4 regions of the Thioalkalivibrio sp. ALE28 genome follow, and region 3 is predicted to be linked to each of the others. Evidence: predicted binding sites of a transcription regulator. Region 3 holds the regulator's gene; each other region holds the start of a gene.
What was found. The regulator sigma-54, encoded in region 3, starts transcription at its own class of promoters, with help from an activator protein. The targets are predictions, from matches to a motif close to TGGCANGNTNCNTGCTT.
Positions count from the first base shown of each region.

Region 1: D105_RS0107205 (nitrate regulatory protein) is a predicted target of sigma-54. The motif match lies at 3,835-3,851, and genes of this name have one in related genera.
Region 2: fliL (flagellar basal body-associated protein FliL) is a predicted target of sigma-54. The motif match lies at 3,228-3,244, and genes of this name have one in related genera.
Region 4: glnA (glutamate--ammonia ligase) is a predicted target of sigma-54. The motif match lies at 2,352-2,368, and genes of this name have one in related genera.

Region 1 is NZ_KB898098.1:19,183-24,995, forward strand. Features, by position in the region: gene ntrB (nitrate ABC transporter permease) at 1-654, opposite strand, end outside; gene D105_RS0107200 (CmpA/NrtA family ABC transporter substrate-binding protein) at 703-2,007, opposite strand; gene D105_RS0107205 (nitrate regulatory protein) at 2,488-3,801, opposite strand; gene D105_RS0107210 (DsrE family protein) at 3,929-4,285, opposite strand; gene D105_RS0107215 (hypothetical protein) at 4,376-4,618, opposite strand; gene D105_RS0107220 (TMEM165/GDT1 family protein) at 4,922-5,479, shown strand; gene D105_RS0107225 (TVP38/TMEM64 family protein) at 5,414-5,813, opposite strand, start outside.
Region 2 is NZ_KB898094.1:41,029-46,841, forward strand. Features, by position in the region: gene D105_RS0102285 (FliH/SctL family protein) at 1-24, shown strand, start outside; gene D105_RS0102290 (FliI/YscN family ATPase) at 21-1,403, shown strand; gene fliJ (flagellar export protein FliJ) at 1,400-1,846, shown strand; gene D105_RS0102300 (flagellar hook-length control protein FliK) at 1,912-3,003, shown strand; gene fliL (flagellar basal body-associated protein FliL) at 3,294-3,791, shown strand; gene fliM (flagellar motor switch protein FliM) at 3,802-4,776, shown strand; gene fliN (flagellar motor switch protein FliN) at 4,788-5,372, shown strand; gene fliO (flagellar biosynthetic protein FliO) at 5,375-5,813, shown strand, end outside.
Region 3 is NZ_KB898099.1:80,470-86,282, reverse strand. Features, by position in the region: gene D105_RS0108455 (KpsF/GutQ family sugar-phosphate isomerase) at 1-865, shown strand, start outside; gene D105_RS0108450 (HAD family hydrolase) at 865-1,404, shown strand; gene lptC (LPS export ABC transporter periplasmic protein LptC) at 1,443-1,988, shown strand; gene lptA (lipopolysaccharide transport periplasmic protein LptA) at 1,969-2,496, shown strand; gene lptB (LPS export ABC transporter ATP-binding protein) at 2,493-3,263, shown strand; gene D105_RS0108430 (RNA polymerase factor sigma-54) at 3,353-4,834, shown strand; gene hpf (ribosome hibernation-promoting factor, HPF/YfiA family) at 4,851-5,189, shown strand; gene D105_RS0108420 (PTS sugar transporter subunit IIA) at 5,193-5,660, shown strand; gene hprK (HPr(Ser) kinase/phosphatase) at 5,712-5,813, shown strand, end outside.
Region 4 is NZ_KB898100.1:152,641-158,453, forward strand. Features, by position in the region: gene asnB (asparagine synthase (glutamine-hydrolyzing)) at 1-627, shown strand, start outside; gene glnA (glutamate--ammonia ligase) at 862-2,271, opposite strand; gene D105_RS0109585 (cation diffusion facilitator family transporter) at 2,490-3,713, opposite strand; gene glyQ (glycine--tRNA ligase subunit alpha) at 3,876-4,820, shown strand; gene glyS (glycine--tRNA ligase subunit beta) at 4,883-5,813, shown strand, end outside.

The DNA.
Region 1 (5,813 bases), on a different contig from region 3:
CAGACGCAGCACGCGGGCCACGTTCACGTAGTCCTGCGAGATGTTCCGGATGCCGACCGAGGTGTTGATGATGATCGGCCAGATCGCGGTGATGAAGATCACGAAGATGGCCGACGGGTTGCTGGCCTGGAAGGCAGCCAGGGAGATCGGCAGCCAGGCCAACGGCGGTACAGTGCGCAGCACCTGGAACAGCGGGTCCAGCCCGCGCATCGCCCAGGTGGACTGGCCGACCAGCACGCCGAGACCGATCCCGGCGACCACCGCCAGGGCGTAGCCGTAGGCCACACGTTCCAGGCTGGCGAGCAGCTGCCAGGCCATACCCACGTCGTTGCCGCCGTAGTCATAGAACGGATTGACGATCAGTTCCCAGGTGTCGGAGATCACCTGACTCGGGCCGGGCAGTACGGCTCCCTGGGAGGACGTCATCATTTCCCACAGAAACAAAAAAATCGCGGTCACGATCACCGGGGGCAGCACCACGGTGGCCGCGTGACGCATACGCCGGCCCCAGAGCCCGGGGTCGGGCGGCGGGGCACCGCCGGAACGGGCCGACGGCGGGGTCGAGCGGGCCACCGGGGCCGTGGAGGTCTCCGCGGCCGCCGGGCGTTCGCGCCCGGCGCCGAAGGTCATGTTGCGATCGAGAATGGCACTCATCATCGAATCCTCTTGAATCGTCTGTGCAGGTGTCGGCGGGCCACCGCGTCAGGACGCGATCGCCTTGATCTCCAGGCTGTCGAGGTAGGCCTGCGGGTCTTCCGGGTCGAAGACCTTGCCGTCGAAGAACGTTTCCTGGCCGCGCGAGGTGGATTCGGGGATGTCGGCCGAATCGATGCCGAGCGAGGCGGCCGCCTCGCGCCAGATGTCCTCGCGGTTGACCTCGTCTACCAGGGCCTGCATGTCGATATCCGGCGGCAGGTAACCCCAGCGGATGTCCTCGGTGAGGAACCACAGGTCGTGGCTTTTGAAGGGATAGGAGGCCTGGTCCTTCCAGTAGCGCATCTGGTCGGGGTGGTCCTCGACCACGCGGCCGGTGCCGTAGTCGAAGTTCCCCTGCATGCGATCGATGATGTCGGCGTACGGGGCGTGGATGTAGCGCCGGCGCGAACAGATCTCGGCGACCTCTTCCTTGTTCGCCGGATCCTCGCAGTACATCTGCGCCTCCATCACCGCCATGGTCAGGGCGCGGGCCGCATTCGGATTGGCTTCCACCCAGTCCGCGCGCATCCCCAGCGCCTTTTCCGGGTGGTTGTGCCAGAGCTCGCCGGTGGTGTTCGCGGTGTAGCCGATGCCCTGGTTGATCAGCTGCATGTTCCAGGGCTCGCAGACACAGAAGGTGTCCATGGAGCCGACGCGCATGTTGGCGACCATCTGCGCCGGCGGGACGACGATGGTGGCGATGTCGCGATCCGGGTCGATCCCGCCGGCGGCCATCCAGTAACGGATCCACAGGTCATGGGTCCCGCCCGGGAAGGTCATCGCCGCGCGGATGTCATCCCCGCCGGCGTCCTTCTCCGCCAGCGCGCCCCTGAACTCGGTGGTGTCGGTGCCGACCTTCAGGTCCGCGTACTCGTCACCCACCGAGATGCACTGCCCGGCCAGGTTCAGCCGCGCGAGGATCGTCATCGGCGTGCCGCGGCGGTGGATCAGGTAGGGCATCGGCGTCAGGATGTGCGAGCCGTCGATACCGCCGCGGCGCGAGCCCAGTTCCAGGTTGTCGCGCACCGTGCCCCAGGAGGACTGCTTCAGCACCTGCACGTCGGGCATGCCGTGAGCGGCAAAGAAGCCTTTCTCCAACGCGATGAACAGCGGCGCGGCATCGGTCAGCGCGATGAAGCCCAGCTTCGCCTCGGTGGTCTCCGGCTTGCCGTTGCCGGCCTTCGCATAGCCCCACGGCGCGGCCCCGGAAACGCCCAGCGCGGTCGCCCCGATCCCGGCGGCCATACCGCCCAGGAAACGCCGGCGCGACAGGCCGGAGGTCTTTTTCGTGTCATTCGTATGATCGGTCATTGCGGATTCACTCCCCTTGTCAGCAAACACATCCCAAAAACGAAAAAAGGCGTCGCATCAGCCCGGCCGCTTGTGCAGCCGGGTGATGGACGCCTTTGTCCAGTCCCGTGGGAGGACCCGGTCACCGGGTCTCCCTGTTGTCAGGCGACGAACCGCCATTGGCTCGTCTTGCCCATACTCCTGCAGGAGGTATGCCAATTAGCCGTTGCTAATCGACCCCGCCAGAAACAATCGCGCCATGGCGCGGGAAAATCGGATGGTTCGCCGTATGGAGTCGAACGCTTTCGGAAAACCCGGCGTCCGGGAGACGATCCGCAAGGCACCATACTGGGGCGCGCTTGCGGTGCAGATGAACCGCGCTGGTGCACAACCTGTAGGAGCCGCCCTGGCGGCGAAGCCCCTGCCAGTCGCGGACACTGGCAGGGGCTTCGCGGGCAAGCCCGCTCCCACAGGGGCGGAATCCCTTTCCCCGCGTATTAGCTACAGGCCGCCCTTGCCCAGCAGGTCGGACATCGCGACGGTCGCCTCGGCGACCTCGGCCAGGCGCCGGTTCTGGTTCATCGCCGTCTGGCGCAGGAGCTTGTAGGCCTGGTCCTCGCTGAGGCCGCGGTGCTGGATCAGCAGCGCCTTGGCACGCTCGATGGTCTTGCGCTCGGCCAGGGCCTGGCGTGCCGCATGCAGTTCATCCTCCACCGACTGCAGCCGGGCCGCCTGGCGCTGCACCAAGTCCATCACCGAGTGTCCGACGATCGGTACGTTGAGTGCGGCATCGCCCTCCTCCTGCGCGGGCTCCAGGCCCTCCGGCGCGCCGAAGAACACCGCATACGGGACGCTGTCGCGCAGTTCCGACTCGGCGAGTTGCGCGACCCGGTCACGCACCGCGCCGAGGTCCGCGCGATCCGCCGTGATGCGTGCCGAGCAGCACTCGTTCAGGTGCATCTCCAGCAGATCCTCGATCTCCTTCATCGCGTCGATGCGCGCGGTGGTACAGGCAAACCATTCCTCGGCCCGGGCGGGGTCGTGGTGCCCGGAGGCCTCGGTACAGGCCCGGCGGCGCAGACGCTCGATGTCGGCGGCGAAGGCCGCCGTCTGCAGCTCGCGCCAGGCGGCACAGGCCGCCGGTGCCGCGAACTCGGAGAAGATGCGGAACGCCCGTTCCTGGGCATCGATCCGATGGACCAGCGCCTGGCGCAGTTCGGGCTCGAAGTTCGCGGCGCCAAACCCGGCGGCCCCGATCGCGCGCTCCTGCCCTGCCAGTTCCTTGCCCTGCATGAAGTTCAGCAGGGCCACCAGGGCCCGCGAGACCTCGGGATCGGTCGCCGAATCCGCAGCCTCGAACACCAGGGCCATCAGGGCGCGAATCAGCTCGCTGAAGCCGCGGGTCGAGTCCATCGGGCTCAGGGTCAGCTCCAGGACCTCCTCGCGCAGGCTGCCCAGGCCGGACAGGCCATGCAGCGCCAGCGCCATGCGCCCCAGCAGCCGACTGCGGCCATGGGCGCAGGCGTCCGGGGCCAGCCAGCCATCCAGGTGCTCGCGGAACGCGGCCGCGGCGGCGTCCGATTCGGCCCGGTACTGCTCCAGTTCGCGGGTATAGCGCTGGCCGCCGGACCCGATCCAGAGGCTGGAGGCCCCGCGCTCGCGCTGCAGGGCATGCACCAGCGCGCGGATGCGCCCGACCAGCTGCACCGCCTCCAGCAGGCGCTCCAGGCTCACCACCTCGCACTTGCGCGAGGCGACCAGGAAATCGCCAATGGACTCTTCGAGGGAAGAATTCGGGGATGTGTTCTGGGTCATGCTCGTCGTCCGTGAATCACTCCCGGAACAAACAAGCATGCGATGTGCCAGTTCGACCGACTGACAGCGGGGGTACAAACAAAAACGGGCGGGGCATCACGCCCCGCCCGCGGAACGGCACGGCCGATCAGAAGCTCATGGAGCGGTCGAACTCGGCGACGGCCTGGACGTAGTGGCCCATGCCGGCCATCTCGGCGTTCGGCAGGAAGTTGTGCTCGCCGACGTCGCGACCCTTGGCGCAGGCCTCGCAGGCCCAGAACGGGACGCCTTCACTCACCAGCGAATCCACGATGTCCTTCATTGCCGGCATGTTGTGGCCAACGATCTTGTCGTACACGTTGCGGTTGGCGATGTTCACGGCCTCGCCCTGCAGCCAGACGGTCACATCGTGGCCCTGCTGCTTGGCCACATTGGCGGCGATCATGCCAAGCGTGGCGCGGGTCGGGTCGTCGGTACCGGCGGTGACGGCAACAATAAAGCGCATGGGAGTCTCCCGGGGTTGAAAAGGTGCGAAAACGGTAGCGGCCGGTGATCGCGGCGTCGATTTCCCACAAGCGGCGGGGAAACACTCGGGTCAGGGGGTGCCGCGGGCCGTGACGCTGTTGCGGTAGAGCTTGAAGGCCATCAACAGCCACGGTGTGGCGTGGAGGACCAGGTCAAGAATGTCCGGTAGCCGCGTCAGCTCACCGGCGAACAGCCAGCGCAGTTTCTCCGCAACATGCGGCTCGGGGGTCCAGGGGGCCAGGCCGACGGTCGCAACCAGCAGTGCGAACAGCCAAAGGGGGGCCCGATCGACCCAGTAAAGGAAGCGTTTCATCGCGCGCATGCTACCCAAGCCTCGTCAGCGGCGCAGCCCGGAGCCGCGATCGTCCTTGCCCGCGCGGACCGGGATGACTAGAATCCGGTCAGCTTCAGGGGAGTAGCGACCCGGGTGGCCTGGCCTCACCGGGGTCTGCATCAACAGATTCGATCCTCCGCCCGGAGGACCGTGGTGCAGACAGCCCCGCCGCCGATGCGGCACCGGGCCCCGCGAGACCTGTGGCATGGCGCCCCGATCCGTGGCCGGGTGGGTGGTGCGATGTCACGTGTCTTGCCCACCCACCCGGCCCGGAAGACCGTCATGGAAGCCCTGCTCGTCTCTACCGTCATCGTCGCCATCGCCGAGATGGGCGACAAGACCCAGCTCCTCGCCCTGCTCCTGTTCTGCCGCTACCAGCAGACCTGGCCCATCATCTGGGGCATCGTGGTGGCCACGCTGGCCAACCACTTCCTGGCCGCGCTGGCGGGCGTGTGGATCGGCGCCAGCATCCCGGAGGACTGGCTGCGCTGGGGTCTGGGGATCGGGTTCATCGTGATGGCCGCCTGGGTACTGGTCCCGGATGGCGAGGACGAGCTGCCGGCCGCGTCGAAACACGGCGTGTTCTGGACCACCACGGTGCTGTTCTTCCTGGTCGAGATGGGCGACAAGACCCAGGTCGCCACCGGCGCGCTGGCCGCGACCTTCGACAGCCTGATCCTGGTCGTGATCGGCTCGACCATCGGCATGGTGCTCGCGAATGCCCCGGTAGTGTGGCTGGGCCAGCGCTTCGCCTGCCACCTGCCCCTGCGGCTGTTACGCGCGCTCGCCGCCCTGCTGTTCCTCGCCCTGGGCATCGGGGTCCTGCTCGCCTGGGTCTGAGGAAGATACTGAGGTCAGCGGCGCCTCGGTGTGCAGTGTCTTCTGGCCCAGCCAGATGCGGCGCACCAGGCGCGGCAGCAACAGCAACAGCGCCAGCACCGCGAGCAGGGCCAGACCCAGCTGTACCCCGCTGTCGGCGCCACTGGCCATCTGCCGGGTGGCGTGCCCCAGCCAGGCATAGGCGAACAGGCTGGGGATCAGGGCGACCATGGTCGTCAGCGCGAAGACCGGCAGCGGCAGCCGAACCAGTCCCAAGGCGTAGTTCGTCGGCGCGAACGGAAACACCGGCACCAGACGGGTCAGGGCCACAACCCGCCAGCCCTCGGCCTCTACA
Region 2 (5,813 bases), on a different contig from region 3:
CGCCCGGATGCGGAGGAGTCATGAGCACTCCGATCGACGAACTGCGCCGCAAGGGCCGCGAACGTCTGAGCACGGGGCTTCTGGACCGGTTGCAGCAGTCCCGGGGTCGCGTGGAGCGGGTCAACCCACCCCAGGCGGAGGGGCATCTGTCGCGCCTGACCGGCCTGACGCTGGAGGCCGAGGGTCTGCGCCTGCCGATTGGCGGGCGCGCCCTGATCCACGGCGAAACCGGGGAGCCGGTGCCGGCGGAGGTGGTCGGTTTCCAGAACGAGCGCACCTTCCTGATGCCGGAGGAGCTGGCCACCGGGTTGACCCCCGGGGCTCGCATCGAACCGCTGGACAACCAGCGCCAGATCCCGGTGGGCGAGGGGCTTCTGGGACGGGTGATCGATGCCAACGGGGCACCCCTGGATGGCCAGGGGCCGATCCGCACCCATGATTTTGGGCCGCTGGCCGGGCGTCCGATCAACCCGCTGCAGCGTGCGCCCGTGCGCGAGCCGCTGGATGTCGGGATCCGGGCGATCAACGGCCTGCTGTCGGTGGGGCGCGGCCAGCGGCTGGGCCTGTTCGCGGGTTCAGGGGTCGGCAAGAGCGTTCTGCTGGGCATGATGACGCGCAACACCACAGCGGACGTAATCGTGGTCGGCCTGATCGGCGAGCGTGGCCGTGAGGTCAACGAATTCATCCACGAAATCCTGGATGAGGAATCGCGTACCCGTACCGTGGTGGTGGCGGTTCCCGCGGATCAGTCGCCGCTGCTGCGCCAGCATGGTGCCTGGGTGGCCACGGCGGTGGCCGAGCATTTCCGGGACCAGGGGCTGCACGTGCTCCTGCTGATGGACTCCCTGACCCGGTTTGCCCAGGGGGCGCGCGAGATCGCGATGGCCATTGGCGAGCCACCGGCTTCCAAAGGCTATGCGGCGTCGGTGTTCGCGCGCCTGCCACAGCTGGTGGAGCGAGCGGGCAATGGCGATGTCGGCGGGGGCTCGATCACGGCCTTCTACACCGTGCTGGCCGAGGGTGATGACCAGAACGACCCGATCGTGGACGCAGCGCGGGCCATCCTCGACGGTCATGTGGTGCTCTCGCGGGAGATCGCGGAGACGGGCCGCTACCCGGCCATTGATGTCGGGGCGTCGGTCTCGCGTGTGATGTCGTCACTGATCACTCCGGAACACGAACGCGCGGCCCGCCGCTTCCGTGATCTGGCCGCCACCTACATGCGCAATCGCGACCTCATCGCGGTGGGGGCCTACCGCAAGGGCGCCGATCCGCATCTGGACGAGGCGGTGGCGATGCATGAACGCCTGGAGGCCTATCTGGGGCAGGGCCGCGACGAGGCCGTCAGCTTCGACCGCGCCCGGGATGATCTGCTGGCCCTGGTCGGGGGTGGCGCGGCATGAACCCGAAGCGCCTGGAGCGCCTGCTGCGGCTGCGCAAGATCGAGGAAAGCGAGGCGACGCGCCAGCTGGGCGAGCGGCTGCAGCAACTGGATGCCATCGCCGGCCAGCGCGACCGCCTGGAGACCTATCAGCGGGAATACCTGCAGGCAACCCTGCCGGACGATGCCAATGCGCTGAAGTGGCTGGCCGGCATGCGCGACCAGCTGCGCTCCGCGCTGGAGCAGCAGGATCTGCGCATCCAGGCGGCCGAGTCCCAGGTGGAGACGGCGCGCCAGGAGTGGCTGGAACGCCATCGAAACAGCCTCTCGCTGGAGAAGCTGCTCGAGCGCCGGCGGGCCGAGACCGCGCGGCATGACGCGCGACGCCAGCAGACGGAACAGGATATGTGGGCCACCCGCCAGGCCCATGCGCGCGAGGCAGACGCGCGTTGGCAGGGTTCTTGAATGGACCCTGAGTATCGATTGAGGCAAGGGCCCGGGGATGACCCCGGCAGACCGAGGATCCGGCAATGATCGCAACACAGAATACGGGCCAGGGCATGCTGCCGCTGCTGCAACTGCTGGGTGGCAGCTCGATGCAGGGCCTGGACGACCTGAAAGGCCTGCAAGGCCGCCTCAAGGGCCAGGACGGCGAGGACTTCCTGGCCATCCTGGAGCCCCAGATGGAGTCGCTGCTGGCCAGCCTGGGCGTTCCCGGCGAGGAACTGGAAGGCCTGGACCTGGAGGCGATGCTGGCGCGACTCCAGGACTTGCTGGACGGGCGGCCCCTGGCCGCGGATCCCGAAGGGGGTGGCAATACCTTGCCGGTCGCCGCGCTGATGGCTGCGACCCAGGAACCGGGACGAGCCGAGGTGCCCCGCGCCGAAGGTACCCCGGCCCGGGGAGGAGGCGAGGAGCGGGCCCTGCCCGTGAAGCCGCTGCCGGCCGCGGTCATGCGGCTGTTCGTCGAAGCGGCCCAGGCCAATGCCGGACGGGATGGCGCGGTTGCCCTGAAGCCCGACGTGGTGGGTGCGCAGGGAGGCATGGCCCGCGACAACGTCCTGGAGATCCTGGCCCAGTGGATGGGGCAGGGGGGTGACGAGGCGCGCCGCGGCCGTTCCGACCCCCTGAGCGGGGTGCTGCCGGCCCAGGGGCTCGGGCAAGCCGAAGGGGCGGACGGGGCGCGGGCGCTGCCGCGCCTCGATCTGACACGACTCCTGCAGCAGCCCAACGGGGCCCGGGAGCTGGCCGACCAGGTGCGCCTGCTGGCCCAGGCGCAGGGCGGGCGTACCGAACTCAAGCTGCACCCGCCGCAACTGGGCAGCCTGGATGTGCGTGTGCTGGTCGAGGGTGATCGCACCAGTATCCAGTTCATCAGTGCCAATCCGGTGACCCGCGAGGTGCTGGAGGCGGCCATGCCGCGCCTGCGTGACAGCCTGGCCGAGAGCGGCCTGATGCTGGACGATGCGACCGTGTCCGACCACGCGGCCGAGGAGCAGGCGGAGCAGGAGGCCGGCGAGACGGCGCTCGCGGCGGATGACGAGGCTGCCGAGGCCGAGGACCGCGAGGCCGATGGCAGCACGCTCTCCATGCTGAACCGGCGCCTGGACCTGTTTGCCTGATCCCTCCGGCCCGGTGGCAGCCGCGGCCTGCGGCCGTGGCTGCCGGCTCGTTCCTGCGCTGATGCCGGGTTCTCCCTGTTCCCGTGTGCCGCCAAGATTCCGTCTTTCACGGCGGCCGGGCGGCCGATTCTTGACGTTCTTCATGTTTTCCGCGCCCGCGTTTGCCCCGGAAAACCGCCAGTGACTACCCGTAACTGACGGATTAAAAACACTAAAACGACTTCTGGCATCAGCCTTGCTAAGGTTTGTACCGAGAACGAATCCTCGGTTTACCGGACAGCGGGTGCGATATGGCAGAGAAGGAAGTCAATCTGGACGACGACGAAGGCGGCGCCCCGAAGAAGGGCGGGAAGGGCAAGCTGATCGTCCTGATCCTGGTCGTCCTGTTTCTCGTAGCCGGCGGTGCGGCCGCCGCCTGGTTCTTCCTGATGGCGGACGGTGACGATACCGAGCAGGTCGAAGCCGGCCCGCCCGAGCGGCTGTACACCAGCCTCGAGCCGATGACGGTGAACATCGAGGCCCCGGGGCGCATCCGCTACCTGCGCGCGGAACTGTCGCTGGTGACCCATGACCCGGCGGTCGCCGAGGCCTTCGAACGGCACCTGCCGGCAATCCGAAACGACCTCCTGGGCATCCTGGCGGAACAGCGCTACGAGGATCTCAATACCCGCGCGGGCAAGGAGGCCCTGGCGGAAGAACTGAAAGAGACGATCGCCGGGATCCTGCGTTCCCGCGATGCCCCGGACGCGGTCGAGGCCGTGCTGTTCAACGAACTGGTGATGCAGTAGGAGCCCCGTCATGGCACAGACGGATATCCTCAGCCAGGACGAGATCGATGCCCTCCTGCACGGCGTGGACGAGGGCGACGTCGAGACCGAAGACCCGTATCCGAGTGATGGCCAGGCACGCGAATTCAACTTCGCCACCCAGGACCGGATCGTGCGTGGGCGCATGCCCACGCTGGAGATGATCAACGAGCGCTTCGCGCGTCACCTGCGGGTCCGTCTGTTCAACGTGCTGCGTCGCTCCGCCGAGATCTCGGTGGTGGGCACCCGCATCACCAAGTTCTCCGAGTACATGCATTCGCTGTTCGTGCCCACCAGCCTGAACCTGGTGCGCGCGCATCCGTTGCACGGCACCGGGCTGTTCGTGTTCGACCCGAAGCTGGTGTTCATCCTGGTGGACAACTTCTTCGGCGGCGACGGCCGTTACTACACCCGCATCGAGGGGCGTGACTTCACCCCGATGGAGATGAAGGTGGTGCACGGCGTGCTGGAAGGCGCGTTCGAGGACATGCAGAAGGCCTGGCAGCCGGTCATGGAGCTGGAGTTCGAGTTCCTGAACTCCGAGGTCAACCCGCAGTTCGCGAATATCGTCTCGCCGACCGAGATCGTGGTGATCAGCGAGTTCCACATCGAGCTCGACGGGGGCGGTGGCAACCTGCACGTGACCCTGCCGTACTCGATGATCGAGCCGATACGCGAGCAGCTGGACACCGGTATCCAGTCGGACCGCTCCGACGTGGACCAGCGCTGGATGCACGCACTCCAGGAGGAGATTCAGACCGCCGAGGTCGAGATCAGCTCCATCCTGGCCGAGACCGAGGTGACCGTGCGCGAGCTGCTGGATATCCAGCCGGGCGACATCATCCCGGTTGATCTCCCCGAGAAGATTTCCCTGCAGGTCGAAGATATCCCGATGTTCCGCGGGAAGTTCGGCGTATCCAATGGGCTGAATGCGATCCAGATTTCGGAACGCATCATCAAACGATAGAGGGCCGCAGCATGGCAGACACCGACGATCCCAAACAGGACACCCCCGGCCCCGACGCGGAGGCCGCCGCCGAGAATCCGGAGACGGAGGGCGGTTCCGATGACCAGGCCCTGGCCGACGAGTGGGCGGCCGCCCTGGCGGAGCAGAAGGACGAGGATGGCGAGGCAGCCGCCGACCCCGACGCGCTGCTGAACGAGGCACAGGGCGGGGCGTCCGAGGACCCGGCGCAGGAAGCGCCGAAGGCCGAGAAGCGGGAACGCAAGCACAAGCCGGACCCGGGCGCGGAGGCCCTGCAGCCGGAGCAGCTCTCCGGCGTGGTGCAGGGCGACGGGGAGGAGCTGAACCTGGAGATGGTCCTGGATGTACCGGTGACCATCTCCATGGAGATCGGTCGCACGCGCATCCCGATCCGCAACCTCCTCCAGCTGAATCAGGGCTCGGTGGTGGAGCTGGACCGCCTGGCCGGCGAGCCGCTGGACGTGCTGGTGAACGGGACGCTGATTGCGCATGGCGAGGTGGTGGTGGTCAACGAAAAGTTCGGTATCCGGCTGACCGACGTGATCAGCCCCAGCGAACGGATCCGCAAGCTTAAATAGCCATGAATCAACGCTATACGCACATCGCGGCCCTCGTCCTGACGGCCGTTACGGGGAGCCTCTGGCCACTGACCGCCCTCGCCGAGGGGGGTAGCGGCGGCGCCGCCGGGTATCTGGCCCAGCTGATCGGCGGTCTGGTCCTGGTGATCGGCGCGATCGTGGTGCTGGGCTGGGTCCTACGGCGCACACAGGGCGGGCTCAATCGCGGCTCCCAGGTGATCGAGATCGTCGCGGCGCGCTCGGTGGGCGCGCGCGAGCGCCTGGTGCTGGTCCAGGTCGGGGACGAACAGGTCCTGGTCGGGGTTGGGCCCGCCGGCATGCGCACGCTGCACACCATGAACGAACCGGTACTGGCCCCGGCCGGCGAGACCCCGGACTTCTCGAGCGCGTTGAAGCGCGCGGTGACGCGGCGTGCGCCGGTCACCGGCGAGCGGGGGCAGT
Region 3 (5,813 bases):
CCGCTGCATCCTCGAGTGCAAGGGGCGCGTGATCGTCACCGGCATGGGCAAGTCCGGGCACATTGGCAGCAAGCTGGCCGCGACCCTGGCCTCCACCGGCACCCCCGCGTTCTTCGTGCACCCGGGCGAGGCCAGCCATGGCGATCTCGGAATGATCACCCGCGAGGATGTGGTCATCGCGCTGTCGAACTCCGGCGAGACCGACGAAATCCTCACCATCCTGCCGCTGATCCGGCGCCTGGGCGTGCCGCTGATCGCGATGACCGGCAACCCCGGCTCGCGCCTGGGCGCCGACGCCACCGTGCACCTCGATGTCAGTGTCGAGCGCGAGGCCTGCCCGCTGGGCCTGGCCCCCACCTCCAGCACCACCGCGGCGCTGGCGATGGGCGACGCCCTGGCGGTCGCGGTACTGGATGCACGCGGCTTCACCGCCAACGACTTCGCCCGCTCGCACCCCGGCGGCCGGCTGGGCCGGCGGCTGCTGGTGCATGTCGCCGACATCATGCATACCGGCGACGCGATCCCGCGCATCACGCCGGAGGCCCCGCTGAAGGACGCCCTGTTCGAGATCACCCGCAAGGGCCTCGGGCTGGTGATCGTGGCCGGCGCCGACGACCGCATCCAGGGCGTGTTCACCGATGGCGACCTGCGCCGCACCCTGGATGCCGGGCACAGCCTGGACGGCCTGACCATCGGCGAGGCGATGACCACCGGCGGCCACACCGCGCAGCCCGACTGGCTGGCGGTCACGGCACTCGAGACCATGGAGAGCCGGCGCATCAACGCCCTGCCGGTCACCGACGCCGACCAGCGCCTGGTCGGCGTGATCAACATGCACGACCTGCTGCGCGCCGGGGTGGCCTGATGAACCTGGATGCCGCGACCCTGCGCACCCGCCAGCAGGCCGTACGCCTGCTTATCCTGGACGTGGACGGCGTGCTGACCGACGGCAGCCTGTTCCTGGGCGATGGCGGCGAGCAGTACAAGGCCTTCAACAGCCGCGACGGCCACGGGATCCGCCTGGCGCTGGACGGCGGCCTCGACATCGCCATCCTGACCGGGCGCACCTCCGGGGTGGTCGAACACCGCATGCGGGACCTGGGCGTGGAGCACCTGATCCAGGGCCGCCGCGACAAGGGCGAGGCCCTGCACGAGTTGCTGCAGCGCACCGGCCATGACCCGGCGGAAGCCGCCTTCATGGGCGACGACATCGTCGATCTGCCGGCCATGCAGCGGGTCGGGCTCGGGATCGCGGTCGGGGACGCCCACCCGCTGGTATGCCGCCACGCCCAGTGGGTCACCGAGGCCCACGGCGGGCGCGGCGCCGTGCGCGAGGCCTGCGAGGGGCTGCTGGCCGCGCAGGACCGGCTGGACGCCCTGCTCGAGACCTACCTGAACGGATGAGCCGGCGGAGACGCAACCGGTACGGTCTGGCGCCGCCGTTGGTCCTGTTCACGCTGGCGTGCGCAAGCCCCGCAACCGCCGAGGTCACCCCGCCCGAGGGCGAGGTGACCCTGCAGATCGACGGATTCACGCTGCACGCCACCAGCGACGACGGTGAGCGGACCCACCGGCTGCAGGGCACCCGACTGCGCGAATTCGGCCGCGACGGGCCGCAGTGGGTGGATGACCCGGAACTCGACCTGTTCGCCGATGGCGGTATCGAATGGCGCTGGACCGCCCCGGCGGCCCTGCACCGCCCGGCTGACGAAACCCTGGACCTGGTCGGCCCCACCCACGGCGTACAACCAGCCCTCGGCGAACGCGTGCAGACGGTCATCGACTCGCGGGATGTACGCATCGCCACAGACACCATGGTCGCCACCTCGGACGCCCTCTCCACCCTGAACCAGCCCGGGCTGTTCCAGCGCGGCACCGGCCTGCGCGTGGACTCGCGAGCGGATACCATAGAGCTGTTCCATGACGTGTACTCGCTCTACAGCGAGGCGAGCGAGGAGGACCCCGCGCATGACCCCGATCCCGAATAGCCGCCGCCTGCCGGGCCTGCTTGCGGCGGCCGGCCTCCTCTCCGCCCTGCTGGCGACGCCGGCCCTGGGCCAGCAGGGGTCGGGACCCTCGCTGCCGGTGGAGATCACCGCCGACCACGCGGAGATGGACGAACGCCAGGGCCTGGGCACCTACACCGGGGACGTGATCGTGATCCGCGGCGACATGACGCTGGAGGCCGACACGGTCTACGTGCGCACCCGGGATCGTCGCCCCTACGAGATGGAGGCCCACGGCGAGCCGGCCCGCCTGGAATCCCCCGACCCCGAGACCGGCGAGATGCGCATCGCCACCGCGCTGCGCATCGACTACCTGCTGAACGATGACCGCATGATCCTCACCGACCAGGCCCATGTGATCACCGCCAGCGAAGAGGCGCGCGGCAAGCGCATCACCTACGACCTGACCACCGACGTGATCGAGGCCGAACGCGGCGAGGACGACAGCGAACGCGTACGCATCACCATCCAGCCACGCGACGACGAATGAACGCACCCGCCACCAGCCCGGCGCCGGCACCCGCCGAGGCCCGTGATCGCCTGATCGGGCGCGAACTGACCAAGCGCTACGGCCAGCGCACCGTGCTCGACCAGATGGATGTCGACCTCGCACCCGGTGAAGTGGTCGGCCTGCTGGGTCCCAACGGCGCCGGCAAGACCACCTGCTTCTACAGCCTGGTCGGGCTGATCCGCCCTAACGCCGGGCGCATCACCCTGGGCGGGCACGACATCACCCGCGCGCCCATCCACGTGCGCGCCCGCGCCGGTCTCGGCTACCTGCCCCAGGAGGCCTCGATCTTTCGCCGCCTGAGCGTGTGGGACAACCTGCAGGCCGTGCTGGAACTGCGCCCCGGCCTGGACCGCCACGAACGCCGGCGTATCGGCGACGCCCTGATCGAGGAGTTTCAGCTCGAGACCGTGCGCCACAGCCCCGGGATCGCGCTGTCCGGCGGCGAACGTCGGCGCGCCGAGATTGCGCGGGCCCTGGCCGGTGACCCGCAATTCATCTGCCTGGACGAGCCCTTTGCCGGGGTGGACCCGATCTCGGTGGGCGATATCCAGGATGTAATTCGCCACCTTGCAGCGCGCGGCATCGGGGTTCTGATCTCCGATCACAACGTGCGCGAAACCCTCGGGATCTGCCACAGGGCCTATATTCTGAGCGAGGGGCGCCTGCTGGCCGCCGGGACACCCGACGAGCTACTGGCCGATCCCCAGGTGCGCCGGGTCTATCTCGGCGAGAATTTCCGCCTGTGATTCCGGCACGCGCACAACCCGCGCCGGTGCACAAACCACGAGGCAGCATTTAAGATCGCTCTTATGGTCACCCGCGACCCGCACAGCCAATGCTGAAACCCGGCCTGAATCTTCAGCTGGGTCAAACGCTCACCATGACCCCGCAACTGCAGCAGGCGATCCGCCTGTTGCAGTTGTCCACGCTCGAGCTGCAGGTGGAGATCCAGCAGGCGCTGGAGAGCAACCCCATGCTGGAACAGGTGGAAGACGAGGACGACATGGGCGGGGCCGAGCGCCTGGACGCGGAGGGCGAGGTGGTGGAAGGCGACCGCATGGAGGCCACTACCACCAGCGATGACGTGATTCCCGAGGAGCTCACCACCGACAGCCGCTGGGACGACATCTACGAACCGCCGCCCGCCCCCAAGGGCGTGGATGACCGCGACCCACTGGAGAACACCAGTGACGATGACGGCGAGGGCCTGCAGGACCACCTGCTGTGGCAGCTGCACCTGAGCCACCTGACCCCGCGCGACCAGCGCATCGGCGCGGCCCTGATCGACGCGATCAGCCCCGATGGCTATCTCGAAGGCGACCTCGAGACCCTGGCCGAGACCATCAGCCGCGGCGAGGACGAACCCGTCGGCGTGGACGAGGTCGAGGCGGTCCTGCACTGGATCCAGCAATGCGACCCGCTGGGCGTGGGCGCGCGCGACCTGCGCGAATGCCTGGAGATCCAGCTGCGCGAACTGGCCCCGGACGCCCCCGCCCGCGAGGCCGCCCGGGCGATCCTGGAACACGGCATGGACAGCCTGGGCAAGCGGGATTACAAAGCCCTGCAACGCCAGTCGGGTGTGCGCGACCCGGACGAACTGGCGCGCGCCCTGGACCTGATCCGCACCCTGAACCCGCGGCCGGGCGCGCAGATCAGTGCCGCCACCTCCGAATACGTGGTGCCCGATGTCTACGTGCGCCACACCCCGGAGGGCTGGCGCGTGGAGCTGAACCCGGAGATCGCGCCACGCATCCGTATCAACGACCTCTACGCCGGCATGGTGCGCCAGGTATCGGATGCCCGCGACAGCGCCTTCATGCGCGACCAGCTGCAGGAGGCGCGCTGGTTCCTGAAGAGCCTGCACAGCCGCAACGACACCCTGCTGCGCGTCGCTGAGGCGATCGTCCATCGCCAGCAGGGCTTCCTGGAACACGGCGAGGTCGCGATGCAGCCATTGATCCTGCGCGATATCGCCGAGATCCTGGAGATGCACGAATCGACCATCTCCCGGGTCACAACCCAGAAATACATGCACACCCCGCGCGGGGTCTTCGAGTTCAAGTATTTCTTTTCCAGCCACGTCGGCACCAACGACGGTGGCGAGTGTTCCGCCACCGCCATCCGTGCCATGATTCGCGAATTGATCGACGACGAACCCGCGAACAAGCCGCTCAGCGATGCCCGGCTCGCCCAGATCCTGGCGGACCGGGGCATCAATGTGGCGCGTCGCACCGTAGCCAAGTACCGCGAGGCGATGCAGATCCCTTCATCCAGCGAACGCCGGCAGATGGCCTCCATGCCCACCGGCCACAAGTAACCAAGGAGTCCCGACCATGCAGATCAACCTGACCGGCCACCATGTGGACCTCACCGACGCCCTGCGCGACTACGTCAACGAGAAGTTCGCGAAGCTGGAGCGCCACTTCGACAAGGTCATCGACGTGCACGTCGTGCTGACCCACGAGAAGACCCAGAACCAGTTCAACAAGGCCGAGGCGAATCTCCAGGTCAGCGGCAATCACATCCACGCCGAGGCCTCCCACGAGGACATGTACGCCGCCATCGACGCGCTGATCGACAAGGTCGACCGCCAGCTGATCAAGCACAAGGAAAAGGTCAAGGATCATCACCGGGCCGAGGGCGCCCAGCGCAACCGCGAGCAGGCCTCCTGACCCATGTCCATTGCCGAGCTGATCACCGCCGAGCGCATCCGCCTGGAGCCGGAATGCTCCAGTCAGAAGCGGGCCCTGGAGGCCCTGTCGGAACTCCTCGCCGGCGGCGGTGATGCCGGCGGACCGGGCAGCACCGCGATCTTCGAGGCCCTGTCCGCGCGCGAAAAGCTGGGCTCCACCGGCCTGGGCCATGGGGTTGCGATCCCCCATGGCCGCCTGGCCGATCTCGAGGCTCCGCGCGTGGCCGTCCTGCGCCTGGAGAGCGGCGTCGACTTTGACGCCATGGACCACGAGCCGGTCGACATCCTGATCGCCCTGCTGGTCCCGGAGGCCGCCACCAGCGATCACCTCGACCTGCTGGCCCAGCTGGCGCGCGGGCTTTCGCAACCGGACACCATTGCCGCCCTGCGCCGGGCCGGCGATGCCGCCAGCCTGGAACAGGAACTCGTCCGCCGCTTCCGCGAGGGCTGATCCCGTGCGCCCCGCACCCTGCCACGCCACCGATCCCCGCCGGCCCTGCTCATGAACGAGGCACTGGGCGAAGGCGGGATTGCCCGCGACATCAACGTGGAGAGCCTGATCCAGGCTATGGGCAACCGCCTGGATCTGCGCTTCGTGCATGGC
Region 4 (5,813 bases), on a different contig from region 3:
CGCCGCGAGCGCATGCAGGGCTACCAGCCGGGCAAGGCGATCGCCGATGCCCTGGACAACGACATGCTGGAAGGCCGGCACCCGCTGGACAAGGCCCAGTACGTCTGGATCAAGACCATGCTGGAGGGCCAGATCCTGACCTGGGGCGGCGACCGCATGGACATGGCCAACTCGATGGAGGCGCGCCCGCCGTTCCTCGATCACCACCTGGCCGAGTTCGCCGCCCACCTGCCGCCGACCATGCGCATCAAGGGCCCCACCGAGAAGTACGTGCTGCGCGAATCGATGAAGGGCCTGCTGCCGAAGGTGCTCTACGAGCGCGAGAAGTTCGCCTTCATGGCGCCGCCGGCGCATACCGATCCGGTCAAGTGGGCCGCGATGAAGGCCCTGGCCGATCGCTACCTCGCGCCGGAGAAGGTCGAGGAGGCCGGTCTGCTGGATCCGGAGGGCGTGCGCCAGGTGTTCGAGCTGCACGAGTCCGAGGACACCCCGGCCGCGACCCAGGTCCAGCTGGACGCGGTGATCAACCACATGATCGGGGTGCAGGTGCTGTACGAGAAGTTCGTGGCCACCGACATCCCGGCGCTGGCACAGCAGAAGGCCGAGGAGTTCGGCTGGCACGCCTGATTGCCGATGAACGGTCAGAGGCCCGGGAGAGTCCTTCCGGTGCCACACGAGAAGGCCCCGCGGATCGACCATCCGCGGGGCCTTTTTTGCGATGCCCGATCCGGCATCGCCGGTCGTGTCGGCGAGCAGGGCTTCTCCCTGGTGGAGCCCGAGCCCGGACACAAAAAAGCCGCCGGCCCCGGAGGGCGCGGCGGCGGATGGCCTCGCGGCCCCGAGGGGCCGGAAGCGGACGCCTTACAGGCTGTAGTACATGTCGAACTCGATCGGATGGGTGGTCATGCGCATCTGCGTGACGTCTTCCATCTTCAGGTCGATGTAGGCATCGATCATGTCGTCGGTGAACACGCCACCCTGGGTCAGGAACTCGCGATCCTGGTTCAGGGCTTCCAGCGCCTGGTCCAGCGAATGGCAGACCTGCGGGATGCCCTTTTCCTCTTCCGGCGGCAGGTCGTAGAGGTTCTTGTCCATCGCGTCGCCGGGGTGGATCTTGTTCTGGATGCCGTCCAGGCCGGCCATCAGCATCGCGGCGAAGGCCAGGTACGGGTTGGCGGTGGAGTCCGGGAAGCGCAGCTCGATCCGGCGCGCCTTCGGGTTCATCACGAACGGGATGCGCAGCGAGGCCGAGCGGTTACGGGCGGAGTAGGCCAGCATCACCGGCGCCTCGAAGCCCGGCACCAGACGCTTGTAGCTGTTGGTGGACGGGTTGGTGAAGGCATTCAGCGCACGGGCGTGCTTGATGATGCCGCCGATGTAGTACAGCGCGGTCTCGGACAGGCCGCCGTAGAGGTCACCGGAGAACAGGTTCTTGCCGTCCTTGGACAGCGACTGGTGCACGTGCATGCCGGAGCCGTTGTCGCCGACGATCGGTTTGGGCATGAAGGTCGCGGTCTTGCCGTGGATGTGGGCCACGTTCTGCACCACGTACTTCAGGATCTGCACCTCGTCGGCCTTCTGCGTCAGGGTCGCCGGGCCCACGCCGATCTCGCACTGGCCGGCGGTGGCCACCTCGTGGTGGTGCACCTCGGTCTCCAGACCCATCTCGGTCATCACTTCGCACATGGTGGAGCGGATGTCGTGCAGGCTGTCGACCGGCGGGACCGGGAAGTAGCCGCCCTTCACGCCCGGGCGGTGCCCGATGTTGCCGTCCTCGTAGACGCGCTCGGAGTTCCAGGACGCCTCCTGGGAGTCCACGCGGCAGTAGGAACCGGACAGGCTGGTACCCCACTTCACGTCGTCAAAGATGAAGAACTCGTTCTCCGGACCGAACAGCGCGGTGTCGGCGATGCCGGTGCTCTGCAGGTAGGCCTCGGCGCGGCGCGCCAGGGAGCGCGGGCAGCGGTCGTAGCCCTGCATGGTGGCCGGCTCGACCACGTCGCAGCGGATGTTCATGGTCATGTCTTCGAAGAACGGGTCGATCACGGCCGACTCGGCGTCCGGCATCAGGATCATGTCGGACTCGTTGATCCCCTTCCAACCGGAGATCGAGGAGCCGTCGAACATCTTGCCTTCCTCGAAGGTCTCTTCGTCGATGTCGTGGGCCGGCATGGTCACATGCTGTTCCTTGCCCTTGGAGTCGGTAAAGCGGAAGTCGACAAAGCGCACTTCCTTTTCCTTGATCTGGTTCAGCACGTCGGCTGCGGACATGGGGGTCTCCTTGGTCTTCACTTGAGTCTTCGATTTTGGCCGGCCGGCCTGTTGGCCCCTGCACGGCTTCGTGGGTCATTATGCAGGCATCATGCCATCCGGCCCGATTCGGCCCGGGCGCGCGAAAAACGGGCACCCCGGGTGCCGCGCCGCCTCCGTTATGCACCATCATGGTGCCGTATATGCACAACGATAGTGCTTGCTGGGGTGTGCCGCACCTAATGAGTGCACGGACGATAGAGTAGCGTGACCTCGCCCAGCATGTCGCCCACCTGCGGGTGGCCGTGCAGCCGGTCGGCCAGGGCCCGGGCCCGCGCCTCCAGGTCCGGGGCCGCGGTTGCCCCGTCAAGGCGCAGGGTCAGCGTCATGTGCACCCGGCCGCCCAGGTAGTGCAGGGACAGGTGCTCCACCGCGTCCAGCTCCGGGGTGTCGGCCCAGGCCTCGCGCAGGGCCTCTACCAGCACCGGCCGTAACGGCAGCGTCGAGCTGCGCGCCTGCTCCGCGTCATTCTCCGGGTCCACGTGCACCGTGATGTCGTTGACCCGCTCATGCTCGTCGGTCACCGAATGGAACACCGCATCGGCGATCCGATGCCCCTCGGAGACCGAGATCATCGGCGCGACCTGGATGTGCACATCGGCCACCACGTCGCTGCCGTGGCGGCGGGTGCGCAGCATGTGCGCATCCTTCACCCCGGGCACGTCCAGGATGGTGCGGTGAATGCGATCCACCTTCTCCGGCTCCAGCGCGGTGTCGATCAGCTCCGCCGCGGCGCGCACGATCAGGCGCCCGGCGATATGCAGGATGAACAGGGCGACGATCAGCGCCGCCAGGGCGTCCGCCCACGGGAAGCCCGCCACCGCCGCACCCACGCCGACCAGTACGAACAGCGACGAGATTGCATCCGTACGGTGGTGCCAGGCATTGGCATCGAGCATCCGCGAGCGCAGGCGCTTCGCCACTCGGTGGGTGTACTGGTACAGGCCCTCCTTCGCGACCAGGGTCAGCGCGGCAAAGAAGATGGCCATATTGGCGGGACCGGTCATGGCCTCGGGGTCGACCAGCCGGCTGCCGGCTGCCCAGGCGATCCCCAGCCCCGCGGCTGCCAGAAAGACCCCGACGATCACCGTTGCGAGGGTCTCGATGCGGGCATGGCCGTACGGGTGGTCCTGGTCGGGGGACGCCGCAGCCTTGCGCGCGGCGAACAGCACGACACCGTCGGTGACGAGGTCCGACAGCGTATGCACGCCGTCCGCGACCAGCGCCTGCGAGTTCAGAAGCCAGCCGCTGAGCAGCTGCGCGACGGCCAGAAAGCTGTTCACGGTCGCGCCCACCAGCGTCACTCGGCGGGTGTCGCGGTAGCGCTGACCGTTCTCCGCGGTCACCGTCGGTTCCGAATTGGCGTGGGGCTCGCTCAGGGCGGTTCTCCCGAACCGGATCAAGCCTCCAGTATGGGCGCCTTCCCGGCTGGCGCAAAACCGACTGCCGCCACAGGGAAGTGCCGACTCGCGCGGGCGTCTCCGCGTTTCGCGCTGACGCTGACGGTGGCCGAGGCTGGAGCCCGGCCGATATACTGTCCGCTTTGCCCTGACCCGGGATCCCGCATGGCGCACGAACGCACCCCGTCCAGCAGCAGCCCCACCTTCCAGGACCTGATCCGTCGCTTGCAGGACTACTGGAACGACCACGGCTGCGTGGTCCTGCAGCCCTACGACATGGAGATGGGGGCCGGCACCTTCCATCCGGCGACCTTCCTGCGCTCCATCGGGCCGGAGCCGTGGCGCGCGGCCTACGTGCAGCCCAGCCGCCGTCCTACCGACGGTCGCTATGGCGACAACCCCAACCGCCTGCAGCACTACTACCAGTTCCAGGTGCTGCTGAAGCCGTCGCCGCCGGACATCCAGGACCTCTACCTCGGCTCCCTGGAGGCGCTGGGCTTCGACACCCTCACCCACGACGTGCGCTTCGTCGAGGACAACTGGGAGTCGCCGACCCTTGGCGCCTGGGGCCTGGGCTGGGAGGTCTGGCTGAACGGCATGGAGGTCACCCAGTTCACCTATTTCCAGCAGGTGGGCGGGCTCGACTGCCACCCGGTCTCCGGCGAGATCACCTACGGGCTGGAGCGTCTGGCGATGTACCTGCAGGGGGTGGAGAGCGTCTACGACCTGGTGTGGACCATCGGCCCGGACGGGCGCGCGGTCACCTACGGCGACGTCTATCACCAGAACGAGGTGGAGCAGTCGAAGTACAACTTCGAGCATGCCGACCGCGATGCCCTGTTCGCCGCCTTCGACCAGCACGCGGCGGAGAGCGACCGCATGATCGAGCTGGGCCTGCCGCTGCCGGCCTACGAGCAGATGCTGTGCGCCTCGCACAGCTTCAACCTGCTGGATGCGCGCGGCGCGATCTCGGTCACCGAGCGCCAGCGCTACATCCTGCGCGTACGCGAGCTGTCGCGAAACGTTGCGCAGAAGTATTACGAGTCGCGCGAGGCCCTGGGCTTCCCGCTGTGCGCCGATGACGACACCAACAAGCCCGACGCCGCCTGAACCCTATTTCCCGGATCGCGCGCCCTTGCGCGCGGTCGTGATGGACCCGACACGGACCCGACATGGCTGAAGCCCGCGAACTCCTGATCGAACTGGGCACCGAAGAGTTGCCCCCCGCCGCCCTGCCGCGCCTGCGTGATGCCCTGGCCGAGGGTCTGGCCAACCGGCTGAGCGAGGCCGGGCTGGAGCCGGGCGTGCCCGAGACCTTCGCCACCCCGCGCCGGCTGGCGGTGCTGTTCCCGGACGTCCCGGGGCAGCAGCCGGACCAGTTGCAGGAGCGTCGCGGCCCGGCTGTGGCCGCCGCCTTCGATGACGCCGGCGAGCCGACCAAGGCGGTGCTGGGCTTTGCCCGCTCCTGTGGCGTGGAGGTCGAGCGCCTGGAGCGCGAGACCACCGACAAGGGCGAGTACCTGGTCTTCCGCCAGATGCAGCCGGGGCGCGCCCTCGGCGAGCTGCTGCCGGAGATGCTGGAGGCCGCGCTCGAAGCCCTGCCCACGCCCAAGCGCATGCGCTGGGGCAGCAGCCGCACCGAGTTCGTGCGCCCCGCGCACTGGCTGGTGGTCCTGCACGGGACCGAGGTGCTGGAGATGACGGTGCTGGAACAGACCGCCGGGCGGGCCACGCATGGTCACCGCTTCCACCAGCCCGGCGCGCTGGAGCTGAAGCGCGGCAACGACTACGCCGAGCGGCTGCGCAGCCCCGGCTTTGTCGAGCCGTCGTTCGAGGCGCGGCGCGAGAACATCCTGGCCCAGGTGCACGAACAGGCCAAGGCCCTGGGCGGGCGCGCACTGGTGGATGCCGACTTGCTGGACGAGGTGACCGCACTGGTAGAGTGGCCGGTGGCCCTGACCGGCGGCTTCGACCCGCGTTTCCTGGATGTCCCGCAGGAGGCGTTGATCTCCACCATGCAGGACAACCAGAAATACTTCCCGGTGGTCGACGAGGCCGGGCGCATGCAGCCGCACTTCATCGTGATCAGCAATATCGAGTCGC